3 regions of the Priestia sp. ABM2_011 genome follow, and region 3 is predicted to be linked to each of the others. Evidence: riboswitches for the same ligand, from Rfam matches in the RefSeq annotation. Region 3 holds a riboswitch; each other region holds the start of a gene.
The links. A riboswitch is a leader RNA that binds a small molecule or an ion and turns the genes downstream of it on or off. The one in region 3 is predicted to bind thiamine pyrophosphate.
Positions count from the first base shown of each region.

Region 1: it holds a riboswitch for thiamine pyrophosphate, as region 3 does, so the genes downstream of both, thiM (hydroxyethylthiazole kinase) here and ACXAE4_RS23315 (acetylornithine deacetylase) in region 3, are expected to answer to the same signal.
Region 2: it holds a riboswitch for thiamine pyrophosphate, as region 3 does, so the genes downstream of both, thiC (phosphomethylpyrimidine synthase ThiC) here and ACXAE4_RS23315 (acetylornithine deacetylase) in region 3, are expected to answer to the same signal.

Region 1 is NZ_JBSWUB010000001.1:3,188,048-3,195,726, forward strand. It holds gene ACXAE4_RS17160 (helix-turn-helix transcriptional regulator) at 1-410, opposite strand, end outside; gene ACXAE4_RS17165 (hypothetical protein) at 564-1,184, shown strand; RNA gene ssrS (6S RNA) at 1,294-1,471, shown strand; gene ACXAE4_RS17175 (pyridoxamine 5'-phosphate oxidase family protein) at 1,619-2,047, shown strand; gene thiE (thiamine phosphate synthase) at 2,075-2,719, opposite strand; gene thiM (hydroxyethylthiazole kinase) at 2,733-3,539, opposite strand; TPP riboswitch at 3,615-3,723, opposite strand; gene ACXAE4_RS17190 (MFS transporter) at 3,899-5,116, opposite strand; gene ACXAE4_RS17195 (TetR/AcrR family transcriptional regulator) at 5,213-5,812, opposite strand; gene ACXAE4_RS17200 (GNAT family N-acetyltransferase) at 6,074-6,535, opposite strand; gene ACXAE4_RS17205 (hypothetical protein) at 6,709-7,215, shown strand; gene ACXAE4_RS17210 (UDP-N-acetylmuramoyl-L-alanyl-D-glutamate--2,6-diaminopimelate ligase) at 7,313-7,679, opposite strand, start outside.
Region 2 is NZ_JBSWUB010000001.1:4,864,872-4,872,550, reverse strand. It holds gene ACXAE4_RS25595 (spore germination protein) at 1-780, shown strand, start outside; gene ACXAE4_RS25590 (GerAB/ArcD/ProY family transporter) at 773-1,864, shown strand; gene ACXAE4_RS25585 (Ger(x)C family spore germination protein) at 1,854-2,963, shown strand; gene ACXAE4_RS25580 (VanZ family protein) at 3,163-3,618, shown strand; gene thiC (phosphomethylpyrimidine synthase ThiC) at 3,786-5,555, opposite strand; TPP riboswitch at 5,669-5,783, opposite strand; gene ACXAE4_RS25570 (hypothetical protein) at 5,865-6,155, opposite strand; gene ACXAE4_RS25565 (undecaprenyl-diphosphate phosphatase) at 6,614-7,438, shown strand.
Region 3 is NZ_JBSWUB010000001.1:4,411,646-4,419,324, reverse strand. It holds gene ACXAE4_RS23340 (MupG family TIM beta-alpha barrel fold protein) at 1-607, shown strand, start outside; partial or broken gene ACXAE4_RS23335 (LacI family DNA-binding transcriptional regulator) at 735-875, shown strand; gene ACXAE4_RS23330 (LacI family DNA-binding transcriptional regulator) at 888-1,748, shown strand; gene ACXAE4_RS23325 (dihydrodipicolinate synthase family protein) at 1,898-2,797, shown strand; gene ACXAE4_RS23320 (MFS transporter) at 2,908-4,206, shown strand; TPP riboswitch at 4,386-4,488, shown strand; gene ACXAE4_RS23315 (acetylornithine deacetylase) at 4,603-5,880, shown strand; gene tenA (thiaminase II) at 5,886-6,557, shown strand; gene ACXAE4_RS23305 (ABC transporter ATP-binding protein) at 6,550-7,314, shown strand; gene ACXAE4_RS23300 (ABC transporter permease) at 7,311-7,679, shown strand, end outside.

The DNA of each region.
Region 1 (7,679 bases), 1.2 Mb from region 3:
TTATCAAATGAACTAAACCATCGATAGTCTTGGTCATCTAAAATACGATAGTGCTGACTAATCATATTTTGCTGCAGACGAAAAGAACCTTCTTTTTGAATCTCTTTCCACCATACTCTTCCTCCGAGCGTTTTATCTTTTGGAGAAGATACGCCGTTATGAGCAATGATTTCTACTACTTCTAAGGGGACGTCTCCTAAAACCGATTGAAGGATTTCACTGTCACGAAACAAACCGCATACTGCAACAGTGGTCGTCCACCCTGCTTCCGTGCGCCCTTTTTCAATTTGAACCAATGTTTTTTTTGAAATACCAATAACTTCAGCCATTCTGTCTTGTGAATAGTTTCTTTCTAAACGAATTAATCGTATTTTATCCGATACGGATTTAATCACTTCTTGTTTATCCATTTTTACAGCCCTTTCTTTCTATACACGCACATGTCTTTAGTGTAATATTACACCTAATTAAAGAAGAGTTTCAAGCGTTTCCCTTCATCACAAAACGGGGAAATATACTGAAATGGTTTTTGTATACTAAAACAATTAAAAGGAGTTGAGAATATGTACATCATTGTATGGACTATGCTTGTACTATACACCTTTCTGCTAGCTCCGGGAGCAAGCGCCGCTGATGATATGCTGTTTAAAAACCTTGTCACAGGAAATTTTCAACAGGTAAATCCGCTCGTAGTTATGGCATTCTCTTTTTTAGGACTTTTCCCAGTATTGTTCATGGTAATGATTTGTAAAAAAGATACGTACAAACTGCCTGGATGGCCATTTTCTCTCCTATCATTTGCGCTTGGAGCTTTTTCTCTTTTGTTCTATTATCATTGGAAAGGACAAAAAGTTCGAACACGTTCGCGTATTCCTTCACGTTTCATTGCCATCATTTCTTCTCGTCTATGGATTGGACTATGCTTAGCACTCACGATTGCTGGTTACGTATACGGACTATCCATAGGTTCAATAAGAGCTTATGAAGATGCTTTTATGCAGTCACAGCTTGTTAGCGTGATGACCGCTGATTTTTTTGTTTTAACGTGGCTTTCTTATTCCGTTATGACAAAAGAAAAGATAGCATCCCGGCCTTACCTTCTCTTATGTTTCATTCCAGTTGCGGGCCCTTTTTTTATTTTGTTACGGCATAACCGCCAAGATGTTAGAGAAGAAAAACTTTAAATAAAAGTCTTGCGTTCCATTCATTATTCCGTTATAATCATTTCTTGTACGATGAAAGTTGATTAATTAGAAAACATTTATATATCGGCATTTTATTTACATTTGTTATACATACCTGCGCTGTGCGTATACTCATGTTGTCTTAAACCTTTGAGTGTTAAAAGGGAGCTCAAAATTTAGCTGCAGATAGCACGCCCTTCTTGGGACGCTAAACCCGGCTATGAGGGCACCCACCTAGTAGATCTGGGTATTTAAGACACTTAGGGTTACGGCAGTGCGGGCTTATTTTTTAGTTAGCTGTAGCTAGCTTTTTTTATTTTTTTATTTATTAGTTTACATAATTATTTTATTGTTAACTTATATTTTTTTTAGACATGTATGTTTTATTTATCTTCGATTGAGGAACATAAAAAGTAATAAAGGAGATGGATAAAATGAATGAACAAAAAATTGCTAAAAAAGTAAATGAAGTATTAGAAGGAAATCGTGTAGGAACATTAGCCACAGTTGTAAACAACAAACCCCACTCTCGCTATATGACATTTTTCAGCGATGAAGATGGTATCGCTCTTTACACACCAACAAATATCAATACACATAAGGCAGAAGAAATCGAAGCCAATCCGAACGTGCACGTACTATTGGGCTACAGCGGCGAAGGATATGGCGATCAATACTTAGAATTATCCGGGACAGCTGTTCTTCGTACCGGTGATCAATTAAAAGGACGTATATGGAACGATCACATGAAAGAATGGTTTGACGGTCCAAATGACCCTGAGTATGTTGTTCTGGAAATTACACCAAACGAAATTCGCTTTATGAATGAAGGCGAAGAAACTCCTCAAACCGTTCAGCTATAATAAAAAAGCGCACACTGTGCGCTTTTTTTATTTTCCTACCGCTTCTTTCAATTGAGCTGCTTTTTCTTTTGGAGACGCTGCTAAGCTAATCGCGGTAATAATAGAAACACCATCTGCACCTGCTTCTACTACTTGTTTGGCATTTTCAGGCGTGATGCCACCGATTCCTACAATTGGAAAGTCAATATTCTGGTTTCGCACTTCTTCAATTAATTTTGTACCTTGCACTGCTTTTGCGTCTTTTTTTGTAGAAGTAGGAAAAACAGGTCCCATTCCTACATAATCCGCCCCGTCTTTTATGGCTTGCTGCAGCTCTTGTACATTATGAACAGAGACGCCCACAATTCCTTTTCCTATTTTTTCTCGAACAATATGAGCTTTTTCATCTTCTTGTCCAATATGAACGCCATCTGCTTGTAAACGGATCGCTAAGTCAAGATCATCATTCACAACAAAAGGAACGTTGTGCTGCTGACAAATTTGCTGAAGTTCTTTCGCCAGCTGATATTTCGCTTCTCCTTTTAGTGCACCTTCGCCTTTTTCACGAAATTGAAACACGGTAACGCCGCCTTCAATTGCTTCTTTTAATACTTCTTTCGGATTTTTTGTACAGTTATTGCTGCCCATTATAAAATAAACTTTCAGCAGCTTTTTAATTTCTTCGTTTGTCATTTTCCCGCTCCTTTTAACGTTGATGTACTCTTGCATATGATTCAATATCCTGTCCAGATAAAAGATGAAGCTGATTTAACAGCTCAATTTGAAAGCTCCCCGGCCCTTCTTCACCTTTTTTCGCTGCGGCGATTTCACCTGCCACTCCGTAAAAACTTAAAGCAGCAACGCTTGCCTCGACATATTCTTTTTCTACAGCCGCGAAAGCTCCTATAATTGATGTCAGCAGACATCCAGTACCCGTCACCTTCGTAAATAACGGGTGACCGTTGTCTACTGTATACGTTGTGTTTCCATCGGTGATCACATCTTGTTTCCCCGTAATAACAATCACTGTATCTAATTTGTTCGCTGCTTTCTCAGCAAGTTCAATGACGTCTCCTTGCCCTTCTAATGAATCAACGCCTTTAATGAGCCATGACTCGCCTACTACATTCGCAACTTCAGCAGCGTTACCGCGAATAACGGCAATATTTAATTCTTCTACAAGCTGACATGCCACTTCTGTACGAAACGGTGTTGCTCCGGCTCCTACAGGATCGAAAATAACCGGCACGCCGTTTTCATTTGCTGATTTTCCTGCTATTCTCATCGCTTCTACTTCTTGAGCCGTCAGTGTACCCATATTTAAGACAAGCGCTCCGGCGATTCGAGCCATATCAGCCACTTCTTCCTTCGCATAAGCCATAACAGGTGACGCTCCTAGGGCAAGCAGTCCATTTGCTGTAAAATTGGTTACCACAACATTCGTAATATTATGAACAAGCGGACTTGTATCTCTTACTTTTTCTAATTGAGCTGAAATTTTACTAATATCCATGTTCTCTCACTCTTTTCATTTAGTTTTAACACTGCAAAAAAAAGACAAAAAAGCACCTTGCATGCGCAAAGTGCTTTGGTATGTACTCACATTCCCTGCGCTGGCATTATCCAACAGGTTCAAATGGTCAACAGGCGCCCCTGTACTCTCAGCCTGCCCCGCGCAAGCTCCCATACTATTCTTGTTACGTTTAAAGTTTACTATTAACCTTTTTTATTTGCAACCATTTCACTGTTTTGCCCATAAAATAAAGCTTCGCTATAGGCTGAGTGGTGTTGTAAATCTTACAGCTTTACTAAAAGCATCATTAAAAGACCTCCAGTAAACTACTGGAGGTCTTCTATCCCCTAAAAATTCTATCATTTTTCTTGAATCGCTTGATTTCTCACAGCTGTTTTTCGGTCCTTTCCTGCTCTTAAAGATAAAAGAAAACAAAGCAGCAGTACAAGTGCAGCTGATACGTACGGGTAATTAATGTTTATATCAAAAAGAAAGCCTGCTACAACAGGTCCAATAATATTACCAAGACTTGTATAAGCAGAATTTAGTCCGGCTACATACCCTTGGTCGTCTTGTGCCATCATCGACATTTGCGTGCTGATTGCCGGACGTAAAATATCTGTTGCTAAAAAGACGATAAATGTCACAACAATAATAAGCCAGTACGTGTGCACAAATAGTGTAAGTAAAATAAAAAGTCCCGTCATCATCAAGCAAAACGAAATCACTCTTTTTTCACCGAATTTATTTAAAATCCAGCCAAAAATCGTAACCTGCACAACAGCCCCTGCAATAGAGCCAAACGTAATAACAAACGCAATATCTTTTGGCGTAAAGCTAAATTTATGATCAACAAATAGTGAAAAGATCGTTTCATAATTGGATAATCCAAACGATGTCACAAAAACGATAATTAAACTTAAAAAATAAGGTTCTTTGTAGGAATTCATAAGCTGCAGTAGCAGCCGATCTTCTTTTGGATTCTCATTGTTTGAAACAGCATGACCTTGTACAGGACGAGACTCCGGCAAAACAAAAAGCGTAATCACTGCAGCCAAGCCTCCTGCTACTGCGGCCATGTAAAATGGCACGCGCATGCCGTATTCAGCTAAAAAGCCTCCAATACCGGGCCCGATAATAAATCCTGTTGTAATCGCTGCCGTCACATAGCCCATTCCTTTAGCGCGTTCTTTAGCAGACGTCACGTCCGCTGTATAGGCCATAACAGCAGGCATAATAAGCGCGGCCCCGACCCCACCTAGCATTCTGGATACAAATAATAAAAGAGGTGTACTCACTGAACCAAAGAACCATTCAGACAGGGCAAAAACAATCATTCCCGCTACAATAATTTTCTTTCTCCCTAACGAATCTGATAATCGCCCCGCTAAAGGCGAAAACAGAAATTGAGTTAGTGAAAACACCGCTACTAAAAGCCCCATCACGCTGCCGTTGATATGAAGCTCCGTCATATAGGTTGGCATAATTGGAATAACGAGACCGATTCCCGTAAAGATAATAAAAATATTTAGCATGAGCAGCAAAATCGCCGCTCGATTTCTTAACAATAATGACATATAAACCTCCTGATTACAAAAATACTGAACGTTCGGTCTATAAAAATACAAAATAATGAGGGATTACTCATTGCCGCAATAAGCATCCCCGCTTATTTAAGAAGACCTTGCTATAATTCCGTTTAAAAATACATCGATTGCTGAATGGTAAAGCTGCAGGGCATTTTCCGTACTCGTTTTTCGAGACATGCGGCTCATTCCAACAAACAACCCTTCTAAAATTACTGCAAGCTGCTCTGCATTTTTATGAGAAAACTCGCCTTCATCGATGCCCTGTTGCAAAAGTTCCCGGTTAAACTCCACGTGTCGTTTCACCATCTCATCAATTCGCTCTTCGATGTCGCTGCCCTTCTCCTCGTTGTTAAAAAACTCATCCGCAGCTTTCGTAAGAGGATGATTCAAATCATCTAAAATGATTTGCTCCGCTATTCCAAAAAGCTTATCTCTTGTTGTTTTGTAAAGAGACTCTCTTTCTTTCCAGTTTCGTTCCCACTCAAGATCCCATTCGTCTATTAAATAAAGAAAAAGCCCTTCTTTACTTTTAAAGTGATAATAAATATTCCCTTTACTGCTTCCCGTAGCTTCTACAATTTCCTCAATAGATGTAGCTTTATAGCCTTTTTGAGAAAACAATGCTTTAGCGGCATCTGCCACTTTTCTTTTGGTTTGTTCACTTTGAAGCTTTTTTTTATTCAAGCTATTTCCACCGCCCCGTACATTTATTATTTATACTGAACATTCGTTTTGTATTATCTGACACCTATACTACATAGGAAAAACCTTTTTGTCTAGTGAGAAAACCTAGTTTATACCTTTTTATATGAATCATGACCAAAACAAAGCCTCCTAAAAAGGCTTTGCCTAAAAAGCTTACTTGCTAACAGGATAAATGACAGCTGCTTGCGCGCACAGTTTGCATACAAATAAACAAATCATCTGCGCCTTCTTTCCTGTCTTTTACTCATTCAATTTCTTTGTCATAAACACACTGTATGGATCTTCTTTGTAGGTAGAAAACGGTTCGCACTCGTAAAATCCAAAACTGGCGTATAGCTTTCTAGCCGGTTCAAAAGCAGGTGCGGATCCTGTTTCTAAGCTTAAGCGTCGGTACCCTCGTTTTTGCGCTTCATTTATTATGTACTGCAGCAGCTCTCTAGCAATTCCTTTCCGCAAATGAGCGGTAGCTGTTCGCATCGATTTAATTTCTCCGTGATGCTCATCTAACTCTTTTACAGCTCCGCACCCTGCTAGCTGACTTCCTTCCCACACGCTCCAAAACGTAATATGACGTTGTTTTAAACTTTCAATATCTAGAGCATGAATACTTTCAGGGGGGGAATGTAAGTTCATTCCTTGAAGGTGAGAACTTACTAGCTCAATAACTTCATTGTTCGTTAAGTGGTCTCTTTTTATTTTAATCATCTTCTCTTCCTTCCTGCTACTAAAGGGTGGTCAACTACAAACCAACTTATGAATACATTCACTGTCGACCTTTAAAAATCCTTTTATACACTCCCTTCTTTTTCTCCAGTTATTAAAACAGACTTTGCCAAGCAGATGTTTCATACATTGTTAAACGGAGGTGAAATTCGTTGAAGAAAGTTTTATTTTGTCTTGTCCCTCTTTTGTTTTTATTATCCGCCTGCTTTAGTGATCCTGTTCAAGATGATTTAATCGATTATAACAATCAAGATTTAAAGAAAGCGGCTCAGCTTGAAAAAGAGGCGATTGACGCATACGATTCCGTTACAGGCGCTAACTACACAAGTGACGCTGTTATGTACGATACGATGACGAGTGAAGTCATTCCTACCTATCGTAAATTTGTTGACGAACTGGAAAACATCGATGTAGAAACCGACGATCTTCGAAAGGTTCATGAAGGCTATATAAAGGCTGCCAATACCCAGTATAATGCTTTTATTAAAATTGTCAGTGCTTTGGAAAAGCAGGACCGCAACCTTATTGCTGAGGCAAACGCTATGCTTGATGAAGCACGAAAAGGTATACGCGATTACAATGCAGCTATTAAAAAGCTGGCTAAAGAACATGATGTAAAAATTGAAGAACCAAAAACACAGCGCGAAAACAGCCTATAGTTTTGATGCAAAAAGAAGGTCTCTAAAAACAGTAAGAGACCTTCTTTCGTATGATGTTTCAATTTCTCCACGTTCGTTCAATAAATGAAGAAGAATATCAGGAAATATTGCTTAACGATGCATAATAAGAGGCAATAATTTCTTCATCTGAATGCGGAATTTCATTTCCTTTTACAAGCTGAGCGCCGTTAATACAGCCGCTTGTAAGTAAAATAATATCATTCGCCTTTCCTAAAGAAAGCGACTTTAATACTCCTTCTGTTCGAGTAGGGGCGCGGTGAATATTGCTTGCGCTCGGATTCGAAAAACCTGTCATCACTTGATCTACAATTACGTTAGGATCATGATAACCTGGGTGATCAACCGTTACGATAATTTCATCTGCTTTTCCTTCAATGGTACGCGCCATTTTAGGCATTTTATTAAAATCTCGAATGCCGATCCCTGCAATCATGACAATCAGC
Region 2 (7,679 bases), 450 kb from region 3:
CGAGTAATGGGTAACTTGTTAGAAGGAAGAATGGCAGTTTTAACAAATGGTAATAGTTCTGCGTTAATTGCTCCTGTTAACTTTTTTACTTTTTATCAATCGCCTGAAGATTACAATACACGTGCACTTTATGGCTCATTTTTTCGACTTTTACGCGTGTTCAGTTTTTTTGTTGCCATGAGTTTACCTGCGATTTATATTGCAACGATTTCTTTTCATTACGAGTTAATTCCTTTGGACTTAGTATTTACGGTAAAAGGATCTCTTGAGAACGTTCCGTTTCCTCCGATAGTAGAGGCATTTATTATGGTATTGATATTGGAACTATTAAAAGAAGCATCGCTCAGGCTGCCTTCATCCATTGCTCAAACCATCGGGGTAGTTGGAGGATTAGTTATCGGCACAGCAATTGTTGAAGCGAGTTTAGTTTCAAATATGATGATTATTGTTATTGCTCTAACAGCCGTTTCTTCCTTTGTTGTGCCATCAAACGAAATGAGCACAACGCTGCGAATTTTAAGTTTTCCTATGATGATCGGAGCAGCCGCTTTTGGCTATTTGGGTATTGTTTTTGTACTAGTTCTTATTGTTATGCATTTAGTTATTTTAGAGTCTATTACGATGCCTTACTTAATCCCTTTTGCGCCATTTAAATTTTCTGGCTTAAAGGATGTTTTTATAAGGATGCATCAGCTCTATTTGAATGAAAGGCCTGCTAACGCTAAGCCTCAAAAACGCCAACGTCAAAAAGCGATAAGGAATTGGGATTCAAATGAATAAAAATAGTATTTCAGCCAGCCAGCTGTTCTTTATCATTTTGCAAACTCAAATTGGTATTGGTGTTTTAGGGTTACCTTATAACTTATTTAAGACGGCGCATACGGACGGCTGGATTTCCATGTTAATTAGCGGGTGTATAATTCAAGTCATTACATTGTTCCACTGGGGACTAACGCATCGGTTGCCAGGTCTAACTTTATATCAAATGACCAGCAAGCTGCTTGGTAAGTGGATAGGGAATTTTCTAAATGTAGGATATGTATTTTATTACATCATTGTTTCAAGTGTTATTACTGTTTTGTATGTAAACGTGTTAAAGCGCTGGCTGTACCACTTAACCCCAGCATATGTTTTGGTCCTTTTATTAGTTGTTATTGCCCTATATTTTGCAAAAGAGAATGTTCGAAACATAGGGCGTTTTTTTACAATTGTATCTGTATTTTTAATCATTTTAGTCTTACTGGTGTCAAATGCTTATAAAGAGGCTGATGTCCGGTATCTATTTCCGATTGGGCACAGCGGTATTCAAAATATCTTGCTAGCGTCAAAAGAAGGAAGTATCTCAATGCTAGGCTTTGAAGCCATTTTGATTTTAGCACCGTTTGTAAAGGCAAAATCCACTATGACATTGAAAATGGTCATGCTTAGTAATTGTATCGTTACCGTTTTATATGTTTATATCATCATTGCTTGTTATTTGTTTTTTAGCCCAGATGAAATTTTAATCGTACCAGAACCGGTTTTATACATTTTGAAGGCGACACAAAACTCAGTGATTGAACGAATCGATTTGGTTTTTATTACTTTTTGGATTATTTCTGTTATTACGTCCCTTATTATGTACGTGTATATTTCAAGTGTAGGCATGCAGGAAATATTCAAAAAGAAAACTCACCGTCCGTTTGTTCCAATTGTATTGATATTCGTAACAGGTCTTTCTATTTATTTTTCAAGAACGGATAATCTTGTGGCAGCTTTGTCACAGGCAACTAACTACTTAATTTACGTATTCATTTTCTGTATTCCTATTTGTTTGTTAATTCTATCATGGATAAGAAAAGGAACAGTAAAAAATGAAGTATAAACTTATCAAGGTATTGAGCATATGTTTAATTTTAAGTTTTCTAACAGGATGTTGGGATCAAAAATTGTTAAAAGATACGATGTTTTTGTCTACAGTGGCTTATGAAAAAAAGAAAGATAAGGTGATTTCTACTATTGCGATCCGTTCCTATACGTCTAAAGAAGGGACATTAGTGAATAAAACCTATCATGTAGCAGGGGATTCACCTCGAGACGATCGTACAAAAATTAACCAGCAGGTTTCTGGAATTGTTATGTCTGCTAAAAAAAGAATTGTTTTATTTGAAAATCAATTAGCTAAGGAGGGTGTATTAGAATTATCCGACGTTTTATATCGCACATCAGAAAGTCCTTTGACAGCTAAGTATGTCATTGTAGAAGGAAAGCCGAGTACCATAGTTGAATTACAGCAAGTAGGAGAAGAGCTAATTGGAGAGTATTTAGACGGAGTTGTTCATACGGCTGAAGTCAATTCTTTAGTGCCTGTTGAAACTCTTCAGTCACTTTGTACCGTTTTATTTGATGAAGGAAAAGGACTAGCACTCCCTTATGTGAAATTAAATACTGAAAATAAGACCGTTGATGTAATCGGTACAGCTTTATTTAATGAAGATAAATTTTCAGGCATTACATTAAATCCTGAGGAATCCAAGGTGCTTCTTTTATTAGGAAATCAAAAAGGTAAATATATGATTATGAGTCACAAAATTACCATACATGATCAACAGTATGTAGTATCGTATGATGTGTCAGGCGCTAAAGCAAAAATGCACCTTAAACCGGATGCGATGTACGGAGCGAAAGTAACCATACCGCTACATGTAAAAGTAAGCATTAATGAATTTACCAAAAATGAAATGTCATCTCCTGCATTGACAAAAAAGGTGCAGGAAGAAATTGAAAAGATTCTACAAAAAAAAGCTGAAAAAGTAGTTGGAAAGCTACAAAAAGCTAATTGTGATTTTCTGGAAATAGGAAGAGAAGCAGCTGCTTATCATCCGAGTATATGGAAAAGGCTTAAATGGAGACAGGACTATAAAAACATCTCGATTAATCCGAAAGTACAAGTGGAAATTATCCATCGTGGAATTATTAATTAAAAAAAGTCATGCGAAACGCATGGCTTTTTTTAAGTGGAAAAATGTTAGTTTACAAAATAATAAAAAGGGAATTGTATTTATTTATTGATGTGATAGGATAAAAAAAGCATGTAAATCCATTCACTACGAATGAAAGCAGTGGACATATACATATAGATAATAATAAATGGTTTGGGGAGTCAAAGAAGGTGATGTTGAAGTGAATGTAAGCATCAGGTCAATCGTTAAAAAAGTCATGTTCATTCTATTTATTGCGTACGGGGCAGTGGTCATTTATGCTACTCTCATACGGGAAAACGAACATGTTTACGGAAAAGCAATGAACTTGGATTTATTTAGTACAATCCGTCTGATGTGGGACAGCGGTAATATAATGCTCACTCTGACAAATATACTGGGAAATATCGTGATGTTTGCGCCGCTTGGAATGTTTATTCCGTTGTTTATGAAGTGGTTTGACGGTTTTATTCAAGTCTTTACGACTGGTTTCTTAATCAGTTTTCTGATTGAAATTTTACAGTACAAGCTAACGGAACGAGTATTTGATATTGATGATATCTTTTTGAATACGCTAGGTACATTTATAGGCTGGGTTATTATTAAAATACTATATTGGATCAAGAACATGCTGAAAGCACGTTTCAAAAAAAGATGAAAGGACTTCTTTACGAAGTCCTTTTTGCATCTTGTTGATAGAAACACTTAATGCAGCGTCTTACGGAAGAATGTGAGGATTCAACGATAATGTGCTGACAATTTTGCTGAACAAATAATAACTTTCCTTCAAGCTGCTTAATTTGTTTTTTTAGCTGTTCTACTTCATTATTGATAGATATTTGAACCACTGTTAACAAACTCTTTAGCTTTTTCTTTCATTCCTTCTTTTCTTACTTCGTTTACATCTTTTTCATTTTCTTGAGCCATGTTACGAATATCTTGAGAAATACGCATCGAACAGAATTTAGGTCCACACATTGAACAGAAATGGGCTGTTTTAGCACCTTCAGCGGGAAGTGTTTCATCGTGATATTCTTTTGCGCGCTCTGGATCTAGTGACAGGTTAAATTGATCATTCCATCTAAATTCAAATCTTGCTTTAGACAGAGCATTATCGCGTTTTTGTGCTCCTGGATGGCCTTTTGCTAGGTCAGCAGCATGCGCAGCAATTTTATAGGTGATAACGCCTTCGCGAACGTCTTCTTTATTCGGGAGTCCTAAATGTTCTTTTGGCGTTACGTAGCAAAGCATAGCTGTCCCAAACCAGCCAATCATTGCAGCACCAATACCTGATGTAATATGGTCATAGCCTGGAGCGATGTCGGTTGTAAGCGGTCCAAGAGTATAGAAGGGAGCTTCCTGGCATATTTCCATTTGTTTATCTACGTTTTCTTTGATGAGATGCATTGGAACATGTCCAGGACCTTCAATCATAACTTGAACATCGTGTTTCCAAGCAATTTTAGTTAATTCACCAAGCGTTTCTAATTCACCGAACTGTGCCTCATCATTAGCATCTGCAATGGAACCAGGACGTAGCCCATCGCCAAGCGAAATAGCAATATCGTATGCTTTACAGATTTCACAGATTTCTTCAAAGCGAGTATATAAAAAATTCTCTTCATGATGAGCTAAACACCACTGCGCCAAGATGGATCCTCCGCGTGAAACAATACCTGTCGTACGTTTCGCTGTCAGAGGAATATAACGTAAAAGAACACCTGCGTGAATAGTAAAGTAATCAACACCTTGTTCTGCTTGTTCAATTAATGTATCGCGGTATGCTTCCCACGTTAGATCTTCTGCTACGCCTTTTACTTTTTCAAGCGCTTGGTAAATAGGAACGGTCCCTACAGGAACAGGCGAGTTGCGGATAATCCATTCGCGTGTTGTGTGGATATCCTTTCCTGTTGATAGATCCATAATTGTATCGGCTCCCCAACGCGTTGCCCATGTCATTTTTTCTACTTCATCTTCAATAGCTGAACGAATAGCTGAATTTCCGATATTAGCATTAATTTTCACATGGAATTTGCGGCCGATAATCATCGGTTCGCTCTCAGGGTGATTGATATTATTAGGGATAATCGCACGTCCTCTTGCTACTTCTTCACGCACAATTTCAGGATTCATCTGTTCACGAATAGCGATAAATTCCATTTCGGGCGTGATGACTCCTTTTTTCGCATAGTGCATTTGCGTTACATTTTGATTTTTTTTCGCGCGCAAAGGTAAACGTTTAGTGATAAAGCGCTCGTACTGATCTCTTGGATCACCGTCATAATAACCGTTATCCTGTGGCTGAACCGTACGGCCTTGATATGTTTCTACATCGTTTCGTTCTGCAATCCACTTTTCGCGCAGAGCCGGTAATCCTTTTTGTAAATTAATTTCATAAGAGGGATCTGTATAAACACCGCTCGTGTCGTATACACGTACGGGACTATTTTCTTCTTCACCAAAAGACCCTGTAGTAGGAGACTGATGAATTTCACGCATAGGTACTTTAAGGTCTTGTCTGGATCCTTGGACATATACTTTGTGACTGTTTGGAAAAGGCTTTTTCATAGAAACTGATACATTTTGTTTTGACATTACATATTCCTCCGGTTTCGCATAAAGTGTAGCTATACCGAACCATAAAAAAATCGGGTTCTGTGATAGACAGAACCCGATGGAATAGGCAAAAAAAGAATAAAACTATACTATTCTTTTCAAGACTACTTCCCTCCGCTGGTATAACCCAAATCAGGTTCAAAGGGTTAAAGAGTTTTATTGCACTCTTCTCTCAGTCTGAGCTATCAGACACCCCTAGTAGAAATAACATTCAAATTATTCAATTTACGGCTTAAGTTTACCATCATTCGGTAAAAAATCAACCCTTAAATAAAAAAAGCTAGACAATTAGCGTTGTCTAGCAGCATCGATTGCAATCACAATAGCTGTAATAATATGCATGATAAATCCCAAAAATGGAATCCAAGCAACCAGTGAGGTAACAAGCCCTAGTATGTTTCCATAAGCAGATAACCCTCGTCTATTAGCTAAAATGAGTGTGATAGCATGAAGAATAAATCCAATAAAAAGAGGAGTATAGCTAAAGCCCATAACAATTCCCGCGCCAATTAAAGGAATTCCCAGCAAGGCTTCATACCCAGCAGTGACCCATTTCATTGTACGTACATTTCCATTCATAGTAAAAAGCCTCCTAAAAAAGATACTACTATATACGAGAAAAGAGAGAAAAAAGTTTCAAATTACTTAGGGGATATGTCGTATAAGTCAGCCCTATTGGATTAAAATGATAGATGACAGTAAAGGGGGATGGAAAAAACATAATGATTTAGTCATTTTTTCACACTAAAGAAAAATAGTCTAGATGATTCATTTTTAGCTAAGGGACCAGAATTTATACTGAACATAGTGACTGCTTTTTAAAATAAATAAAAGCTGATATCGTGTTTTTTGGTTGTAGCATGTAAGCTTTTTATTACAAATTATTAAAGATTCTTATCTTTTTGCAAATACACATTGTATTTCATAGTTTTAACAATTATGATAAAAAAGCAAGTGTCAAAATAGGAAAATAGTTGAGCATGTAAAACGAAGCGATAAGCTTATTAATTTGAAAGAAAGGCAAGGTACATAGCTTTATGTGGGAAATTATTGTAGCAATCATTTTAGGGATTGTAGAAGGTTTAACAGAGTTTGCTCCCGTTTCGTCAACTGGGCATATGATTATTGTGGATGACCTGTGGTTAAATTCAAAAGAATTATTTTCATCTCCAGTAGCTAATACATTTAAGATTGTTATTCAGCTAGGGTCGATTTTAGCAGTAGTTGTTATTTTTAAAGATCGTTTTATTAATTTATTAGGATTGGGAAAAAAACCAGCTGCTGCAATTGGACCGACAAATCGCTTAAATTTAATGCAGGTAATTGTTGGTTTGTTACCCGCAGGAGTGTTAGGACTTTTGTTTGATGATTACATTGATGAACATTTGTTTTCTTTAAATACGGTGCTAATTGGCTTAGTGGTCGGAGCTGTATTAATGATTCTAGCAGATTTGTTTGGACCTAAACGTCCGCGTGTAGAGACGGTGGACCAAATGTCTTATGGACAAGCACTAGGTATAGGACTGTTTCAATGTATTGCTCTTTGGCCAGGTTTTTCTCGTTCAGGCTCAACGATTTCAGGAGGGGTTCTTCTTGGAATGAGCCATAAGGCAGCCGCAGATTTTACATTTATTATGGCAGTGCCAATTATGGCAGGAGCAAGTGGACTTTCATTGGTTAAAAACTGGCAGTATTTCACATCAGATGCACTACCGTTTTTTATTGCTGGTTTTATCAGCGCCTTTATTTTTGCGCTTATATCGATTCGCTTTTTCTTAAAATTAATCAACCGCATTAAATTAGTTCCGTTTGCCATTTATCGAATTATTTTAGCGGCTATTCTATATTTTGTATTTTTATAAAATAAATAAGCGTATTTTATAGCCATTTAAACTTCTGATAAAGACTTAAAAAGCAAGAAAAAGCTATTGCAACATTGCAATAGCTTTTTTGCATAAATATATATTATTGTCTTTTGAAAGCGTTTTATAAACATGGGTATTGACAAAACGTGTCGAAAAATAGTAAATTAATATTTGTGCAGTATAAAGTTAAGTAAAAGTAAGACTTCTGTTTAGTTTTATTGACTGTAAAAAACGTATG
Region 3 (7,679 bases):
GCATAATTTTTATCCGCGGCCTGAAACAGGGCTTGAAGAAACGTTTTTTCAACAGCAGACAGATTTATTCAATGAACTTCGTGTTCCAGTGTGTGCTTATATTCCTGGAGAAGGCGAAAAAAGAGGTCCTATTTATCAAGGTCTTCCTACTAGAGAAAAAGACCGTAATAAATGTCCTTTTACCTCTGCAGTAGATTTATACGGATGCGGAGTAACGGAGGTTTATATTGGAGATCCATACGCCAGTTCAAGTTTATTAAAACGTTTAGTTCAATATCAAGAAAACCGCATTATTCCGCTACGCATTCGTTCACCTCATATACAGGGAACGTACAGCGTGCGTCCGGATATATCAAGAGACGTTCTGCGTTTGGTGGATACACGATCTGTAGAACCAGTGCCGCCATATCATACAGTCGAGCGCGGAATCGGAGCAATTACAATGGACAATGATGGCTACGGACGTTACAGAGGAGAGGTTCAAATAGCTAAAAGGAATTTGCCTGCAAATGCTAATGTGAATGTGATTGGATATGTAATAGAAGAAGATCATGAGCTGCTTTCATTAGTGAGACCGGGACAAAAGCTTAAGCTTATCAATGTCTAAAAGGAAAAATGGATTCATCATCGAATCCATTTTTTTATTTAAGCGGAAGAAAAAAGAATTGTCAAACTAAAATGAAAGCGTTATACTGAGTTTAGTAAAACGTTAAACTAAAAATGGAGATGGTCATCTGGTTACAATTAAAGATATTGCAAAAGCAGCAGATGTTTCAATTACGACTGCCTCCCTCATTTTAAACAACAAACCGGGAGCAAGCAGAATTTCTGAAGCTACTAAACTGCGTGTAATTGCAGCTTCAAAAAAATTAGGCTATATCCCCAATATGTCTGCGCGTAACTTGCGGGGACAAGACAAATCAGCGCAGCTAACAATTGCTCTTATTTGGCCAATTGATACGCGCGTATCGTTAGTGGGACGCATTCTTACAGGTATTCAAAACTACATAGCTTCATTAAAAAGCGGCCCTACTATTAAATTATTAGTCGAAACGTTTCAAAATGAAGAAGGTATTTCCTCTGTAAAAGGTCTTCAAACATCTTCATATTTTAACGGAGCGATTATTGCGAATACAACGGCAGCTGATGAGGCTTATATTCACCGATCTAAACCTGGTGTTCCGATTGTTTTATTTAATCGTGTATCATCTATATACTCTGTTATACAATCCAAAAATTATGAAGCGGGCCAAGCGGTAGCAGATCATTTTATTCGTAATAATCATCAACATATCAGTATTTTAGTTCCAGACGTGTCTTCACAGGCTTTAGAAGCAGGAGTAAAAGGCGTAACAGATAGAATTGAACAGACTGATGTTACGTATTGTCACCATTACTGTTCATATACAGAACAAGGTGGGTATGACAGCATCAAACAGCTTATTGAACAAGGAAAAGTTCCAACCGCTGTGATTTGTTTGAGTGATCATGTTGCATTAGGAGCTCTTTCTGCTCTTAATGACTACGGCATCTCTGTGCCAGCTGATTGTGAAGTGATGGGATTTGATAACCAAGAGTTCTCTAAATTTACTAACCCAAAACTTTCGACTGTCAATTTGCCGGTAGAAAAAATGGCCTATTGTGCAGGAGAGCTTTTAGTTAAAACAATTTCTGATCCATATGGGGATGTGGACCAACAGATATTTGATTTGGAAATTATTCATCGTAATACAACGAGAATCAAATAAAAAGCAATGCCATTCATGAGGTCTCTTTAAAAAGAGACCGATTTAGAAAAATATAAGAGCAAGCTTTTTATTTTTTTATTAGTAAAACGTTGTACTAAAACGTTTTACTAAATATAGAGTAATTCACTACTAACAAAGGGGAGAAGGAAATGAAACATTTATACGGAGTTACAACAGCAATGGTTACACCGTTTACTAAAACGGGTGAAGTAGATTTAGAGAAAGTAGTAAATTTAACAGAGTTTTTAATTTCAAAAGGAGTGCACTGCTTGTATCCGCTTGGTACAACGGGCGAGATGCTTCGTCTATCTGTCAAAGAAAGAAAGCAAGTTGCAGAAACAGTAGTGAAACAAGCGGCTAATCGTGTAACCGTATTCATACATGTAGGAGCTATGAATGAAGAAGATACAATTGAGCTTGCAAAACATGCCTATGAAATTGGCGCCGACGGTATCGGAGTAGTTACGCCTATGTTCTTTGGAGCAAACGATAACGAACTAGAAACGTATTTTATAAAAGTAGCAAACAGTGTCCCGAATGATTTTCCCGTATATTTATATAATATTCCTCAGTGTTCAAGCAATGATTTAACGGCAGAGGTAGCTCAAAAAGTGGCAGATTCATGCAAGAATGTAATTGGTATTAAATATAGCTACCCTGACTATTTACGCGTAAATGATTATTTAAATATTAACGATGGAAACTTTTCTGTTCTTCCCGGAACCGATCGTTTATTTTTAGCAGCTCTGGCTATGGGATGTGAAGGAGTTGTCTCCGGTGTATCGGGCGTTTATCCCGAGCCTTTTGTAGAGACTTATAATGCCTTTAAAGCGAATGATTTAGAAAAAGCGAGAAAGATGCAAAAAGTTGCTATTCAATATTGTGAAGCTCTTTTAAACGGAAGCAACATGTCTTATTTTAAAGAAGCATTAAAATTGAGAGGCATTGATGTTGGTGGCATGAGATCTCCTCAAATAGATTTAACAGAAGAAGAAGTCAAAGAATTAGATGATAAACTAAATAGCATTCGTCCAAAGAGCAGTGTTTAATAATTGGTTCATGTTCTGAATAAACTCATGCATTTCTAGTGAACAGGGCTGTTTGATAATAAGCAAACAGCTCATTCACTATAACGATTAAGGTTATGGAGGGATATTCTATGGCGGTTACATCTAAATTAAATGAAAGCGTTAACAAAGATTTAGGTCCTGTAAAGCAAGATGTAAAAAAGACGAATATACGCTGGTGGCTTATTATTGTATTGCTAATTGGAGCAGTTGTTAACTATTTAGACCGCTCTAATTTAAGCATCGCTAATACCACGATTGCCAAAGAGTTTGGGCTGTCTTCTACACAAATGGGTCTTTTGCTTTCAGCTTTTCTCTGGCCATATGCCTTAGCAAATCTACCAGCAGGCTGGCTGGTTGACAAATACGGGCCGAAAAAAATGTTTGCATGGGCATCAGGCCTATGGTCTGTGGCAACGGTAGCAAGTGCATTTACTAACACGTATTCTGCTCTTTATGCCATGAGAATGCTTCTTGGTGTATCGGAGTCTCCTTTTTTTACTTCAGGAATTAAAGTGACGGAAAGATGGTTTAAAAAAGAAGAGCGCGGCCTTCCTACTTCGATTATTAATACAGGGTCTCAAATTGCTAATGCGATTGCTCCGCCACTTCTAACGGTACTGCTTTTAACAATGAGTTGGAGAGGAATGTTTGTTGTTATAGGAGCAGCAGGCTTTATTGTGATGTTTGTTTGGCTAAAGATATACCGAGATCCGGATTATGTTGCCAATAAAGTGAAAGCTGTCCCTAAAGAAGAAATAAAAATCAGTCATACCTCACAAGCAAAATGGTCACAGCTGTTTAAATATAAAAGCACATGGTTTATGATTATCGGGAATTTCGGAATTATGTTTACGATATGGGTTTATTTAACTTGGCTTCCTAGCTACTTAGAAACAGAGCGCGGTTTTAGCCTAAAACAAACGGGCTGGATTGCTGCTATTCCGTTTCTAGCAGGAATCATAGGAGTGTTGCTTGGTGGTGTAATTTCAGATAGATTTATTCGAAAAGGAATTAATGCAGTAACGGCAAGAAAAATACCAATTGTAGGCGGGGCAATCTTAGCCGCAGCATCGGTAGCACCCGTTCCTTTTATTGATAATGCAGCCTTAAGTATTGTCTTATTGTCGATTGGCTACTTCGCGTCACAGCTGCCATCAGGCGTCATTTGGACTCTAGCGGCGGATATTGCACCAAAGGAACAAGTTGCTTCACTCGGCGCTATTCAGAACTTCGGTGGATTTCTAGGAGCGGCAATGGCTCCTATCGTAACAGGGTTTATATTAGATGCAACGGGAACTTTTACGGCGGTTTTCCTGTTAGGAGCAGGACTGCTTTTAATTGGTGCTATTAGTTATGGCGTATTTTTAAAGAAGCCAATAGCTAACTAGTAATGTCACAAAAACAAAGAGCACACACTGCATGAAAAAGGTGTGTGCTTTTTCTTTTACTACTAAAAAGGAAACTATTTTCATTACCATATCATGAACCTTTCTATTGAATAAAACGCTTTACTATGATAAAACTATTACAGGTAAACATATGATAATAGATTAATTTCATAGAGATACAACACCACTAGGGGTGCTTTCGAAGCTGAGAGAGACGATAAGTCTTAACCCTTATAACCTGAACTAGGTAATACTAGCGTAGGAAAGAGGTATTGTAATGGATGTTTTGTATGGGATTTCCTTACGAACTCGTTATAATAATTTTGTGTACATAAACAAAAACACTTCTTTCCTGCGAAAGAAGTGTTTTTTTATGCGTAAAGGAAGGTGTCATACATGAAAGAAACAATTGATTTGCTTGTCAAACAGGTAGAGGAGCGCAAAGGAGAGTTAATCCAGTTATTAACAACGCTTGTTTCGTATAAAACGCCAGCGCCTCCTGCACGAAATTCTCATGAAGCGCAGCTGTACGTAGCGGATTTTCTTAAAAACTGCGGTTTTTCCATTGATATGTGGGACTTATATTCTAACGACCCTATCGTAGTGGGAACGTTAAAAGGACAAAAATCGGCTGACTATCAAAGCTTGATTATTAACGGCCATATGGATGTTGCTGAGGTACAAGAAAATGAAAATTGGGAAACCAATCCGTTTGAAGCTGTTGTGAAAGACAATATGATAATTGGACGCGGAGTTGCTGATATGAAAGGCGGTTTGGCGGGAGCATTATTTGCAGTTCAGCTTTTAACAGAAGCAGGAATCGAGCTGCCAGGAGACTTGATTTTTGAATCCGTTGTAGGAGAAGAAGTAGGAGAGGCAGGTACGCTGCAATGCTGTCAGAAAGGGTATACAGCTGATTTTGCGCTTGTAGTCGATACAAGTGATTTACATATTCAAGGTCAAGGCGGAGTGATCACGGGATGGATTACGATAAAAAGCAGTAAAACCTATCATGACGGTACACGCCGAAGTATGATTCATGCTGGAGGAGGGCTGTTAGCCGCAAGCGCTATTGAAAAGATGGCAAAAGTGATCGGAGGGCTACAAGAATTGGAGCGTCACTGGGCTGTTACAAAGAGCTATCCAGGATTTTTGCCAGGGACAAATACGATTAATCCAGCAGTAATCGAAGGCGGAAGACATGCTGCTTTTATTGCAGATGAATGCAGGCTGTGGATCACCGTTCACTATTATCCTAATGAATCGTACGACCAAGTATCAAAAGAAGTGGAAGAATATATTATAGCTATTGCAAAAGCAGATCCATGGTTAAAAGATAATCTGCCAACCTTTGAATGGGGAGGCACATCAATGATTGAAGACAGAGGAGAAATCTTTCCGTCATTAGAAATTGATGAAAATCATGCAGGAGTGCAGCTGCTTGCAAATACTCATGAACAAATGGAAGGGAAAAAGCCTCCAATTGATGTGTCAACTAGCGTAACAGACGGGGGATGGCTAGCTGATGCGGGAATTCCCGCCGCTATTTACGGTCCGGGAAATTTAGCAAATGCACATGCTGTGAACGAACAATTAGATATTAATCAGCTTGTTCAATATACAAAAGTGATAGTGCAGTTCATTTATACGTGGCTGCATACGCATAAGGAGTGATCATCATGAAATTTAGTGAACGATTATACGAAAAGCTGCAGCCTATTTGGCGTCAAAATCATAATCATCCCTTCGTACAGGGGATGGGAGATGGAACGCTTGAAAAGGAGAAGTTTCGCTTCTACATGATTCAAGATTACCTTTACCTAATTGATTATGCCAAATTATTTGCGATTGGAGCCATGAAAGCTACCGATCTTCAAACGATGGGGAAATTTGCAGCCCTTTTAGATTCTACATTAAACGAAGAAATGAGTCTGCACCGTGAGTATGCCAAGAAATTTGAAATCAGCGAAAAAGAATTAGAAAAAGCGCAGCCATCTCCTACAACGCTTGCATACACGCACTATATGCTGCACGTTGGTCAAAGTGGAACATTAGCTGAATTAGTAGCCGCTCTTTTGCCTTGTATGTGGAGCTACTGGGAAATAGGAAAAGAGCTTAGTGAAAAGCCTGGAGCTAACAATGAGTTTTACCGTGAGTGGATTGAAATGTACAGCTCAGAAGAATTTGGAGAACTGGCGACATGGTGTATCAATTTATTTGACTCACTTACTGAAGATAAATCAGAAGTGGAATTAGAAAAGCTTGAAGAAATTTTCTTGAATACGACGCGTTTTGAGTATATGTTCTGGGATATGGCTTATAACGAAGCGATGTGGCCAATTCATGAATAGGTCTGTGTTATCTTTTCAAAACGTCAGTTTTACGTACAAGAACGGTGATCAAGCGATTTTAAAATCATTAAACTTAGACGTGAAAGAAGGCGAGTTTGTCAGTATCGTTGGAGCGAGCGGCTCTGGGAAAAGTACGTTGTTTCGTCTCATTACAGGTCTTGAACAGCAGAGTGAAGGCGATATCGTGATTAACGGAAAGTCTTATGAAAAGCGACTAGGAAAAGTAGGCTATATGCCGCAGCAAGATTTGCTGCTTCCGTGGCGTACGATTCTAGACAATGCAGCACTGCCTCTTGAGCTTCACAATGTATCAAAAGCAAGTGCTCATAAGCAAGTGTCTCAGCTGCTTGAAGAGTTTGGCCTAAAAGGGTATGAAAACCGTTTTCCAAGTGATTTATCCGGAGGGATGAAGCAGCGCGTTTCTTTTCTTCGGACGGTATTAAGCGGTTCTAACGTGCTGCTTTTAGATGAGCCTTTTAGTGCACTTGATGCAATCACACGTTTATCGATGCAGGAATGGCTGCTTGACCAATGGCAAAAGCGTAAGCATAGCATCTTATTTATCACTCATGACGTCAATGAAGCGCTTTTTTTATCAGATCGCATTTTTATCTTTTCAGACAAGCCAGTAAGTTGTCTTGAAGAAATTCAAGTGCCGCTTAGCAGACCTCGAACGCAAAAAGATCTGAATCAACAGCGAGTGCTTGATGTGAAAGATTATTTAATTGAACAGCTAAGATCGAAGGTGAACACATGAAAAAGTACGGGGCTTCAGTGATTTTAGTAGTCATTTTGCTGGCTGCTTGGGAAATTGGAGCACGCATTGTAAACTATCCGTTTATTTTACCAACGCCCAGCGGTATTTTAACGAAGCTTTGGGAGCTGCGAATGGATTTATTGTTTAAGCATTTACCAGCTACGTTATCTATTGTCGTAATTGGGCTTGTAATATCCGTTGTGCTAGGGGTTCTGCTGGCTGTGTGGATGAATTGGAGTCCGCTTATTGAGCGTGCTTTTTATCCGCTTATTATTGCGTCACAAATGATTCCGACCATTGCCATTGCTCCTGTATTTGTGCTGTGGTTTGGCTACTCCATTTGGAGCAAAGTGATTGTGACCGTA